3 regions of the Streptomyces sp. NPDC056361 genome follow, and region 1 is predicted to be linked to each of the others. Evidence: riboswitches for the same ligand, from Rfam matches in the RefSeq annotation. Region 1 holds a riboswitch; each other region holds the start of a gene.

What was found. A riboswitch is a leader RNA that binds a small molecule or an ion and turns the genes downstream of it on or off. The one in region 1 is predicted to bind cyclic di-AMP.
Region 2: it holds a riboswitch for cyclic di-AMP, as region 1 does, so the genes downstream of both, ACFCY7_RS28580 (M23 family metallopeptidase) here and ACFCY7_RS35010 (M23 family metallopeptidase) in region 1, are expected to answer to the same signal.
Region 3: it holds a riboswitch for cyclic di-AMP, as region 1 does, so the genes downstream of both, ACFCY7_RS23045 (transglycosylase family protein) here and ACFCY7_RS35010 (M23 family metallopeptidase) in region 1, are expected to answer to the same signal.

The regions. Positions count from the first base shown of each region.
Region 1 covers NZ_JBHJQI010000166.1:15,306-18,570, forward strand. The annotation lists gene ACFCY7_RS35005 (M16 family metallopeptidase) at 1-1,049, shown strand, start outside; cyclic di-AMP (ydaO/yuaA leader) riboswitch at 1,248-1,412, shown strand; gene ACFCY7_RS35010 (M23 family metallopeptidase) at 1,425-2,195, shown strand; gene ACFCY7_RS35015 (GntR family transcriptional regulator) at 2,401-3,084, shown strand.
Region 2 covers NZ_JBHJQI010000108.1:5,329-8,593, reverse strand. The annotation lists gene ACFCY7_RS28585 (aldo/keto reductase) at 1-105, opposite strand, end outside; gene ACFCY7_RS28580 (M23 family metallopeptidase) at 164-1,255, opposite strand; cyclic di-AMP (ydaO/yuaA leader) riboswitch at 1,267-1,413, opposite strand; gene ACFCY7_RS28575 (PP2C family protein-serine/threonine phosphatase) at 1,638-2,840, opposite strand; gene ACFCY7_RS28570 (MFS transporter) at 3,022-3,265, opposite strand, start outside.
Region 3 covers NZ_JBHJQI010000071.1:14,840-18,104, forward strand. The annotation lists gene ACFCY7_RS23035 (cytochrome P450) at 1-410, shown strand, start outside; gene ACFCY7_RS23040 (transglycosylase family protein) at 529-1,563, shown strand; cyclic di-AMP (ydaO/yuaA leader) riboswitch at 1,822-1,995, shown strand; gene ACFCY7_RS23045 (transglycosylase family protein) at 1,999-2,703, shown strand; gene eno (phosphopyruvate hydratase) at 2,991-3,265, shown strand, end outside.

The sequences.
Region 1 (3,265 bases):
AGGTCCCCGTCTCCCGGCTGCCCAAGGCGCTCGGGCTGCTCTCCGAGGCCCTGATCGCCCCGGCGTTCCTGGAGACCGAGATCGAGCGCCTGGTGCGCAACCGTCTCGACGAGATCCCGCACGAGACGGCCAACCCGTCCCGCCGCGCCGCCAAGCAGCTCTCCAAGGAGCTCTTCCCGGCCGAGTCCCGGATGTCCCGGCCGCGCCAGGGCACCGAGGAGACCGTCGCCGCGATCGACGCCGCCGCCGTCCGCGCCTTCTACGACGCGTACGTCCGGCCCGGCACCGCCACGGCGGTGGTCGTCGGCGACCTGACCGGCGTCGACCTCGACAAGGTCCTCGCGGACACGCTGGGCGCCTGGACCGGCGAGCCGGCCGAGCCGCTCCCGATGCCGCCGATCACGGCGGACGACACCGGACGGGTCGTCATCGTGGACCGCCCGGGAGCCGTGCAGACCCAGCTGCTCATCGGCCGGATCGGTGCCGACCGGCACGACCGCGTCTGGCCGGCCCAGGTCCTCGGCACGTACTGCCTCGGCGGCACCCTCACCTCGCGGCTCGACAAGGTCCTGCGCGAGGAGAAGGGCTACACGTACGGCGTGCGGGCCTTCGGCCAGGTGCTCCGCTCGGACGCCGAGGGGAACGGCGCCTCGATGCTCGCCATCAGCGGCTCCGTCGACACCCCCAACACCGGTCCGGCCCTCGAGGACCTGTGGCAGGTGCTGCGCACCCTCGCCGCCGAGGGGCTCACCGACGCCGAGCGCGAGACCGCCGTGCAGAACCTGGTGGGGGTCGCGCCGCTCAAGTACGAGACGGCCGCCTCCGTCGCCGGGACGCTCGCCGACCAGGTCGAACAGCACCTTCCGGACGACTTCCAGGCCCAGTTGTACGCGCGCCTGGCCGAGACCGGCACGGTGGAGGCGACCGCTGCCGTGGTCAGCGCCTTCCCCGTGGACCGGCTCGTCACGGTGCTGGTGGGCGACGCGGCGCAGATCGCGGAGCCCGTGCGGGCGCTCGGCATCGGCGAAGTGACCGTCGTGACCGGCTGATTCCGGTTCCGGTGTGACAACGGGAGGGCCTCGGCGGCATGTTCGCCGGGGCCTCTCGCTATGTCCGTATTGAGAGCAAGGGTGACCCTTTGCCCTGTGGCATGTCTTACAAAAGGCGTGTCCGGTTGGTGATTGAAAGACGATCCGCATAGCGTCGGTGCGGCTGTTCGTCAGTGCACGTGCCGCAGCCGCGGCATCGGACAGTCATCGCCGAGTCCCCGTCAGGCGCGAGCCTGGGGAGCCGGGGACCCACATGAGTCCCTGGGGTGAATCGGACGCCTTCGTCCCGTACGGAGGGGCCCGTAGGAGACCTTCCTGCTCCGAACCCGTCAGCTAACCCGGTAGGCGAGAAGGAAGGAAAGGATCAGCCACTACATGGCGTTCACCCGTGCCACCGGGAAGCATCGTGGTCCGAGCCGGATGGCGCGCCGCAGCGTGGGCATCGCCGGCGTCGCGACGCTCGCCACCACCGGCGTCATCGGAACCCTCGCCTCCCCGGCGCTCGCCGCCGACACGGACAACCGCTCCGCCGAGGACACCGGCCTCACCCAGGTCATCACCGAGGACTCCCTCGTGGACCGGATCGACGCCCAGGCCGCCGCCCAGGAGCAGGAGGCCGTCGAGGCCGTCGCCCAGGCGAAGGCCAAGGCCGAGGCGAAGCGCAAGGCCGAGGCCCGCGCCAAGGAGATCCGCCAGGAGCGCGAGCGCGCCGCCCGCGAGGCCGAGCGCCGCCGTCTGGCCTCCTTCCAGCTCCCCATCGCCGGCTCGTACGTCTCCACCGGTTACAAGACCGGTGGTTCGCTCTGGTCCTCGGGCAGCCACTCCGGCGTCGACTTCCACGCCGCCTACGGCACCCGGGTCGTCTCCGTCGGCTCCGGCACCGTCGTCGAGGCCGGCTGGGGCGGCGCGTACGGCAACAACATCGTGATCCGGATGAACGACGGCACGTACACGCAGTACGGGCACCTCTCCTCCATCGGGGTCCACGTCGGCCAGACCGTCGAGCCCGGCCAGCAGATAGGCATCTCCGGCTCGACCGGCAACTCGACCGGCCCGCACCTCCACTTCGAGGCGCGCACGGGGGCCGACTACGGCTCCGACATCAACCCGATCGCGTACCTCCGCGCCCGCGGCGTCCACGTCTGACCCCGCCCGGCCCGGTTCCGCACCGCGTCGCAAAAGCCCCGGCTCGTACTGAGCCGGGGCTTTTCGCTGCTCGTGGGGCAGTGGAATAAGGCCATGGATTCGGCCGGGGCATCGGAAATCCCGGCGCGCTGCAATAGAGTCGATGATCAGGCGCAGAACAGGCGCTGCTCGAATTGTCTCGCGCGGACCAAGGCGGAGGTCGGACATGCGCATTCCCGCGCATTCGGTATGCACGGCGATCAGGGACGACATCGTCTCCGGCGTCTACGAGCGGGGCGGCCGGCTGACCGAGGAACAACTCGCCCGCCGGTACGGGGTCTCGCGCGTCCCGGTCCGCGAGGCCCTGCGCACGCTGGAGTCCGAGGGCTTCGTCGTGACCCGCCGGCACGCGGGGGCGCACGTCGCCGAGCCCACCGAGCAGGAGGCGGCCGACCTGCTCGACATGCGGTCGCTGCTCGAACCGCTGGGGGCCGCGCGGGCCGCGCAGCGGCGCACCGACGCCCACCTCAAGGTGCTGCGGGGCCTGGTCAGGCTGGGCCAGGAGCGCGCCAGGCGCGGCCAGGGCGAGGATCTGCGCTCGCTCGGCGGCTGGTTCCACGAGACGCTCGCGCAGGCCTCGGGCAGCCCGGCCCTGACGGCGCTGCTCACCCAGCTGCGGCACAAGATCGCCTGGATGTACGCGGTGGACGTGCCCGCCCAGCCGGTGGAGGCCTGGGCCGAGCACGGCGCCATCGTCGACGCGGTGGCGCGCGGTGACGCCGAGCGGGCCAGGGCGCTGACCGTGCTGCACGCCGAACGCTCCCTGCCGCTGCACCGGCTCAAAAGGCCGGAGCGGGGTCGTGTGAGGGTTTCGCAACATGCAGTCAACACGGCGAGTGCCCGGAATTAACGTGCGCACCGTATACAAAGAAGAGGTATTCGAGCGGCGTTATTCGTGCTGCCCGGAACAATGACCGGGAGAATGTGAATGGCCGTGGGGGGCCGGGGGACGGGGCCCCCGCCCAACCGAGGGGGGGGGGCCCGGTGAATCCGGGGAGGGGGGGGGGGGCCAAACCCCGGCGAGTTTAAAA
Region 2 (3,265 bases), on a different contig from region 1:
GGCGAAGGACCGGGCCTCGTCGGCGGTCCAGCCGAAGACGTTGCCGCCCAGGGCGAGCGGGAAGACGTGCAGATCGGAGCTGCCCAGCGGGCGGAGAGAGGTCATGGGGTGATCAACCCCGCCCGCCGCCGGGCCTATTCCGTGCGAGCGGCCCGGGACGGCCTCAGACCGTCAGGCCCTTGGAGCGGAGCCACTGCGCCGGGTCGATGCCGTCGCCGCCGGCGGTGTGGACCTCCATGTGGAGGTGGGCGCCGGTGACGTTGCCGGTGGCGCCGACACGGCCGATGGTCTCGCCGGTGCCGACGGTCTGGCCCGCGGAGACCGTCATGGACGAGAGGTGGCAGTACCAGACCTCGGTGCCGTCGGCGAGCTCCAGGACGATGCGGTAGCCGTAGGAGCCGGACCAGCCCGCGGACTTCACGGTGGCGCCGTGGACCGCCTTGAGCGGGGTGCCCGTGGGCGCGGCGAAGTCGAGGCCGGTGTGGTAGCCGGAGGACCACATCGAGCCGGACTGCATGTAGGAGGCGGTGAGGGTGTACGAGGAGACGGGCAGCGAGTAGCTCGCGGCGAGCTTGGCGAGGCGCTCGGCCTCCGCCTTCGCGGCGGCTTCCGCCTCGGCCTTGGCCTTCGCCTCCGCCTCGGCCTTCGCCTTGGCCTCGGCGGCCGACTTCTCCGCCGCGGCTTCCTTGGCCGCGGCCTCCGCGGCGGCCTTCTCGGCGGCCAGCTTCTCCGCGGCGGCCTTGTCGGCGGCGTCGGCGGAGGCCTGCTGCTGCTCGGCCTGCTGGAGGATGCGGGCGCGCAGGGCCTCGCCCGCGTCGGCGCCGGTCGCGGTCCGGTCGGTCGCATCGGTCTGCTCGTCGGCCACCGTGGTGTAGGTGGCGGCGGTGAGCGGGTTCGGGTTGGCGCGGGCCGGGCTGACGGGCTCGCTGTCCTCGCCGGGGAGGAGGTCGCCGACGCCGGGGAGGTCGTGGGCGTCCGGGAGGTCGAGGTCGGGGAGCGATATCGCGACCGGCGGCTTCTCCTGCGCGGTGGCGAGGCCGCCCGCGCCGACGGCGGCGATCACGCCGACGCCGAGGACGGTGGAGGAGCGGGCGAAGTTGGAGCGCTGCTTGACGACCCGGTGGCGGCCGCCGGAGCGGCTCTGCGCGCGGAGGGAGTCCTCGGTGGGATTCCACTCGGTGTCCGGGGCGGCGGGACCCGCACCACCACCGAAGGCATCGAAGGGGGCTTCGGGTGCGGGAGTGTTGGACGCCACGGAGGCGCGCTCCTTTCCTTCCTTCTCGCCTACCGGGTTAGCTGACGGGTTCGGAGCAGGAAGGTCTCCTACGGGCACGGTCGCACAGGTGCGAAAGGCCCGATTCACCCCAAGTGGTGGTTCCCCGGTTCCTCTTCAGGATTCGGCGCGCGCGCACGGTGCCGTCTCTTGCGACGGCTGAAACGACCGCGCTGCGTTATCGAACGTTAATAGACAGGGGGTCCCCATTCCAAGCCGTTCCCCTTGATCATTCATTGAAATGGGAGGGAAAGGCCCGAGTTGACCCCCCTTCAGAACGCAACCGCCGGAGATCGCCGATCTGACGTTATGTCAATTGTTATCGCAGTGACACCTCTCGACTACGCCTGGTCACCGCGTCCGGTCATCCCGTCCCCTCCGGCGGCACCACCGGCATGGTCCGCCGCCGCTCCGGCTGCCCCACCGCCGGCCGGCTCACCGCGAGCAGCGCCATGTCGTCCGTCGAACCGCCGCCCGTGTGGAGGCGTACGTCGTCCACGAGCGCGTCGAGCAGCTCCTCGGGCCCCGGGAAGATCCGGCCGGCGAGCCGCTCGGCCGGATCGTAGAAGACGCCCTCCGCGTTCCGCGCCTCCGAGAGGCCGTCGGTGTAGAAGAGCAGGGTCGCGCCCGGCGGATACGGCCGCGCCTCGGCACGGTCCGGCCAGCCCGCCAGGTCCCCCATGCCGAGCGGCAGGGCCGCCTCGGCCGGCTCCATGAGGTCGAGCCGCCCGTCCGCGTACAGCAGCAGTGGGGGCGGGTGCCCGCGGTTCACGACCCGTACGAACCCGCCGAACGTGCCGGTGCCGTCGGTGCGCGGGATCTCGGCGAGGACCGCGGTGGTGAACCCCTCGAAGGCGTCGAGACCGTGCCGGCGGGTGCCTTCGCGGGCCAGCGCCCGTTCGAGCCGCTGCGCCACGCCCTCCAGGGTCCGTTCCTGTTCGGCCGCCTCCCGGAAGGCCCCGATGACGACGGCGACGGCCTCGACCGCGTCCATCCCCTTGCCCCGGACGTCCCCGACCACCAACCGCACCCCGTGCGGGGTGTCCTGGACGGCGAACAGGTCGCCGCCGATGAACGCGTCCGCCTGCGCCGCCTCGTACCGCGCCGCGCACTGGAGTCCGCCGATCCGCTCGGCGGGCATCGGCAGCACCGCCTTCTGCGCGGTCTCCGCGATGACCCGCGCCGAGGCGAGCCGCTCGCCGCTGCGGCGCACGACCTTGTTGATGAGGAGGGCGAGCGCGGAGACGGTGAAGACGGTCAGCGTCTCGGTGAGGGCCGGGATGTCGTCGGCGGTGCCGTTGTAGACGTGCAGCCCGGCGCAGGCGAGGACGGCGGCGATCCCGGTGACCAGGGTGGTGAGCATGGAGAAGAAGGGCGCGGCGATCAGGGGGGCGGCGGAGAAGAGCGGCGCCGCCGTGTACGCCGGCGGTGTCTGCACGTCGAAGACGACACCGCCCATGATGACCAGCGGGGGCAGCGCCCGGATGAAGCTCCGGGCGCTGCCGTACGCCGGGCGGCTCTCGCCGCGCCGACGCCCGCCGCCCGTCACTCTTCGGGGGTGCCCCACCTGTGCTCTCCTGCCCGGTCCGCCCGGCCGCGGTCCGCACCGCGCCCTCCCAGGGTGGCCGCCGCACCCCCGGGCGGCGACTCCCGCGGGGCCGAGTGGCGTAGCCCCCGGGCGGCGACTCCCGCGGGGCCGAGTGGCGTAGCCCCCGGCCCCGCGGGCCCGTCACCGTCCTGGCGGGCCGTCAGCCCCCCGTCGCGGCCTCGGCGAGTCGGCCGCCCCGGGCCAGCAGGGCCATCGCCGCCGCGCACAGCAGGCCCACCGCGCACAGGCCGAGCCATGGCGCCGCCGACCAGCCGGTGACGTCGAGGAGGACGCCCGTGCCCAGGTTCCCGAGGGTGATGCCGACCCCGCACACGGTGTTGTAGAGCCCGTAGTGGGTGGCGACCCAGCGCCCCCGGGACAGGGCGACGACGGTGTCCATCTCG
Region 3 (3,265 bases), on a different contig from region 1:
AGACGGGCGTCGAGGAACTGCTGCGGTTCGACGGGCCGGTGGAGATGGCGACCTGGCGGTACGCGACGCGGGCGCTGACCATCGGCGGGCAGGAGATCCCGGCGGGGGACCCGGTGCTCGTGGTGCTCGCCGCCGCGAACCGGGACCCGGCGCGGTTCGCGGGGCCGGACGTGCTGGACCTCACCCGGCGGGACAACCAGCACCTCGGGTACGGGCACGGCATCCACTACTGCCTGGGTGCGCCGCTCGCGCGTCTGGAGGGCCAGACCGCGCTGGCGACCCTGCTGACTCGCCTGCCGGACCTGCGACTTGCCGTCGACCCGGACGAACTGCGCTGGCGCGGAGGGCTCATCATGCGGGGTTTGCGCACGCTTCCGGTGGAATTCTCCCCTTCCGTACCCCCGCAGTGAACTGACGGTTCATCAGAACTGTGATCTTCGCGTGATCGCCGGTCCACCGACTTGTGACGAGCGTTCGAATACGGCTACCTTCACCGCAGTCTTCAGCCGTCACGCGAAAGGCGCTTCTATGCGTTCCGGGAACGGACGACACCGTCGCCCCCGTCAGGCCCCCGCCCTCGTCGTCGCCGCCGGTGTGACCGGATCCGCCATGGCGCTGCCGCTGCTCGCCACGGGATCCGCCTCCGCCGCCGACGCCTCCACCTGGGACCGGGTCGCCGAGTGCGAGTCCGGCGGCCAGTGGAGCGCCAACTTCGGCAACGGCATGTACGGCGGCCTCCAGTTCACTCAGGACAGCTGGGAGCGCAACGGCGGTCTGGCGTACGCGCCCAGCCCCGACCTGGCCAGCCGCGCCCAGCAGATCGCCGTGGCCGAGAAGGCTCTTGCCAAGGGCAGCACCGAGTGGGCCACCTGCGCGCCGATCGCCGGCCTGACGAACGACGGCAAGGGCACCGGGGTGGACCCGGGCCCGACCTCCGTCCCGAAGGCGCCCACGGGGCCGGTCGCCGAGTCGAACCGGACCGACGGCCTGCCGTCGGCCTCCGCCACGGCCGCCGGGAAGGCGAAGACGGCCACGGCCGTCCCGTCGCCCGTCGCGCCCACCACGCCGGGGACCCCGGACTCCTCGGTCACCCCGGGCGGGTCCGTCACCCCCGCGCCGACGACTCCGGGCACGCCCGATGAGTCCGTTACGCCCGGTACGCCCGTTTCCCCCGGCGAGGTGGGGGATGACGCGTCGTCGGACGCGCCGGGATCCGGTAAGCACCGGGGCGAGGCTGCCGCGGAGGAAACCGACAAGCCGGGCAAGTCCGGTGAATCCGGAAAGCATGCGTCGTCCACGGACAAGTCCGCCGAAAACTCCACCGCGACGCCGTCGGCTGGCGGTGTGAAGAATTCGGGCGCAACGGACAGTCAGGGCACTTCGGGCGCGTACACCGTGCAGCCCGGCGACAGCCTTTCCGACATCGCGCAGTCGAACGAACTGCCCGGAGGCTGGACGGCCCTCTACGACGCCAACCGCCAGACGGTGGGCGCCGATCCGGACCTGATCCTGCCTGGTCAGAGCCTTGAACTGACGAAGGATCCGGTTTCGGCGGAGGGGTAGTTCGGGGCTGTATGTCCGGATCTGGGCAAGTGAGACATGGGTCTCTTCGCCTCAACTGGCGTGTCCTGTCCGTAACCTTTGCCTCCGTCACCTCTCACCTGCACAAACGCCCCCCACCGGAGGGCAAGTAAGGGCGATATTTCCGCAATCGGCCTCTTTGAACTTCCGGTGGGTCTGTGTCTACGGTCTTAACCGCTCGCCACCGCGGGCCCCGTCGACCGAAACGCCGAATCCTGCCGTCGGCCGATGGGAACAGTCGTCGCGTCAGCGCCGAAGGCAGGAGTGGGGGACCCAAGGTAAGTGCCGGTCCCGGCCGTTGAGACAGACGGCCGAAGACCGGCTTGGGGTGAAGCCGCGTGCTAGGACACGCGGCCGGGCAACTTTCCGGCCCGAACCCGACAGCTCACCTCACAGGCGTCGGTGAGGAGAATCTCCATGCTGTTTTCCGGCAAGGGCAAACACCGTCGTCCCTCCAAGGCCACCCAGGTCGCCACGCTCGTCGGCGTCACCGGTGTCGCCGTCGCCGCCCCGCTGATGACCGCGGGCACCGCGTCGGCCGCCACGGCCTCCGAGTGGGACCGCGTCGCCCAGTGCGAGTCCGGCGGCAACTGGTCCATCAACACCGGCAACGGCTACTACGGCGGCCTGCAGTTCTCGGCCTCCACCTGGGCCGCGTACGGCGGCACCGCCTACGCCCCGACCGCCAACCAGGCCTCGAAGTCCCAGCAGATCGCCATCGGCGAGAAGGTCCTCGCGGGCCAGGGCAAGGGCGCGTGGCCGAGCTGCGGCGTGGGCCTCTCCAGCGCCGCGTACACCGGTGGCACCACCGAGGCCCCCAAGCGCACGGCCACCGAGCCCACCACGCGCAGCGAGCAGCGCCAGGCCCCGAAGAAGGCCGCGGCCGTCAAGAAGGTCACCTCGGCCAAGAAGGCCACGGCCCGCAAGACCGTCACCACCCCGGCCGGCAAGACGGTCAAGAAGGGTGACGGCGAGTACCGGGTCGAGGCCGGCGACACGCTCGGCACCATCGCCCAGGAGCACGGCGTCCAGGGCGGCTGGGAGAAGCTCTACGACCTGAACAAGGACGTCGTCGCCGACGCCGACCTCATCTACGTGGGCCAGCAGCTCCACCTGCAGTGAGCCTGACGACCCTCCCGCGGTGACCACCCCGGTCCGGCGCGCCTCCCCCCCCCGTGCGCGCCGGGCCGGGGTTCCGTCTGTCGGACCCCCGACGTGGGACCCCTGAGCAGTTACTGTCCAGTAGATCTGGGGCCCTTCGTCCCCATGTGCATGCCCTTGGGTCCTTTTTCGTCCCAGGGTGCGGGCGCCCGGCGGGCCGGAGCCCCCGGGGCGGTTAGGCTCTTGTCGCAAGGCCAAGCGACCTGCATCGACCTTGCGTCACATCCAGCGTCACATCCCAGAAGGAGATGCTCGTGCCGTCCATCGACGTCGTCGTAGCCCGGGAAATCCTGGACTCCCGAGGCAACCCCACGGTCGAGGTCGAGGTCGGCCTCGACGACGGCAGCACCGGCCGTGCTGCTGTTCCGTCCGGCGCCTCCACCGGTGCGTTCGAGGCCATCGAGCTTCGCGACGGTGACCCCAACCGCTACCTGGGCAAGGGTGTCGAGAAGGCCGTCCTCGCCGTCATCGAGCAGATCGGCCCGGAGCTCGTCGGCTACGACGCCACCGAGCAGCGACTGAT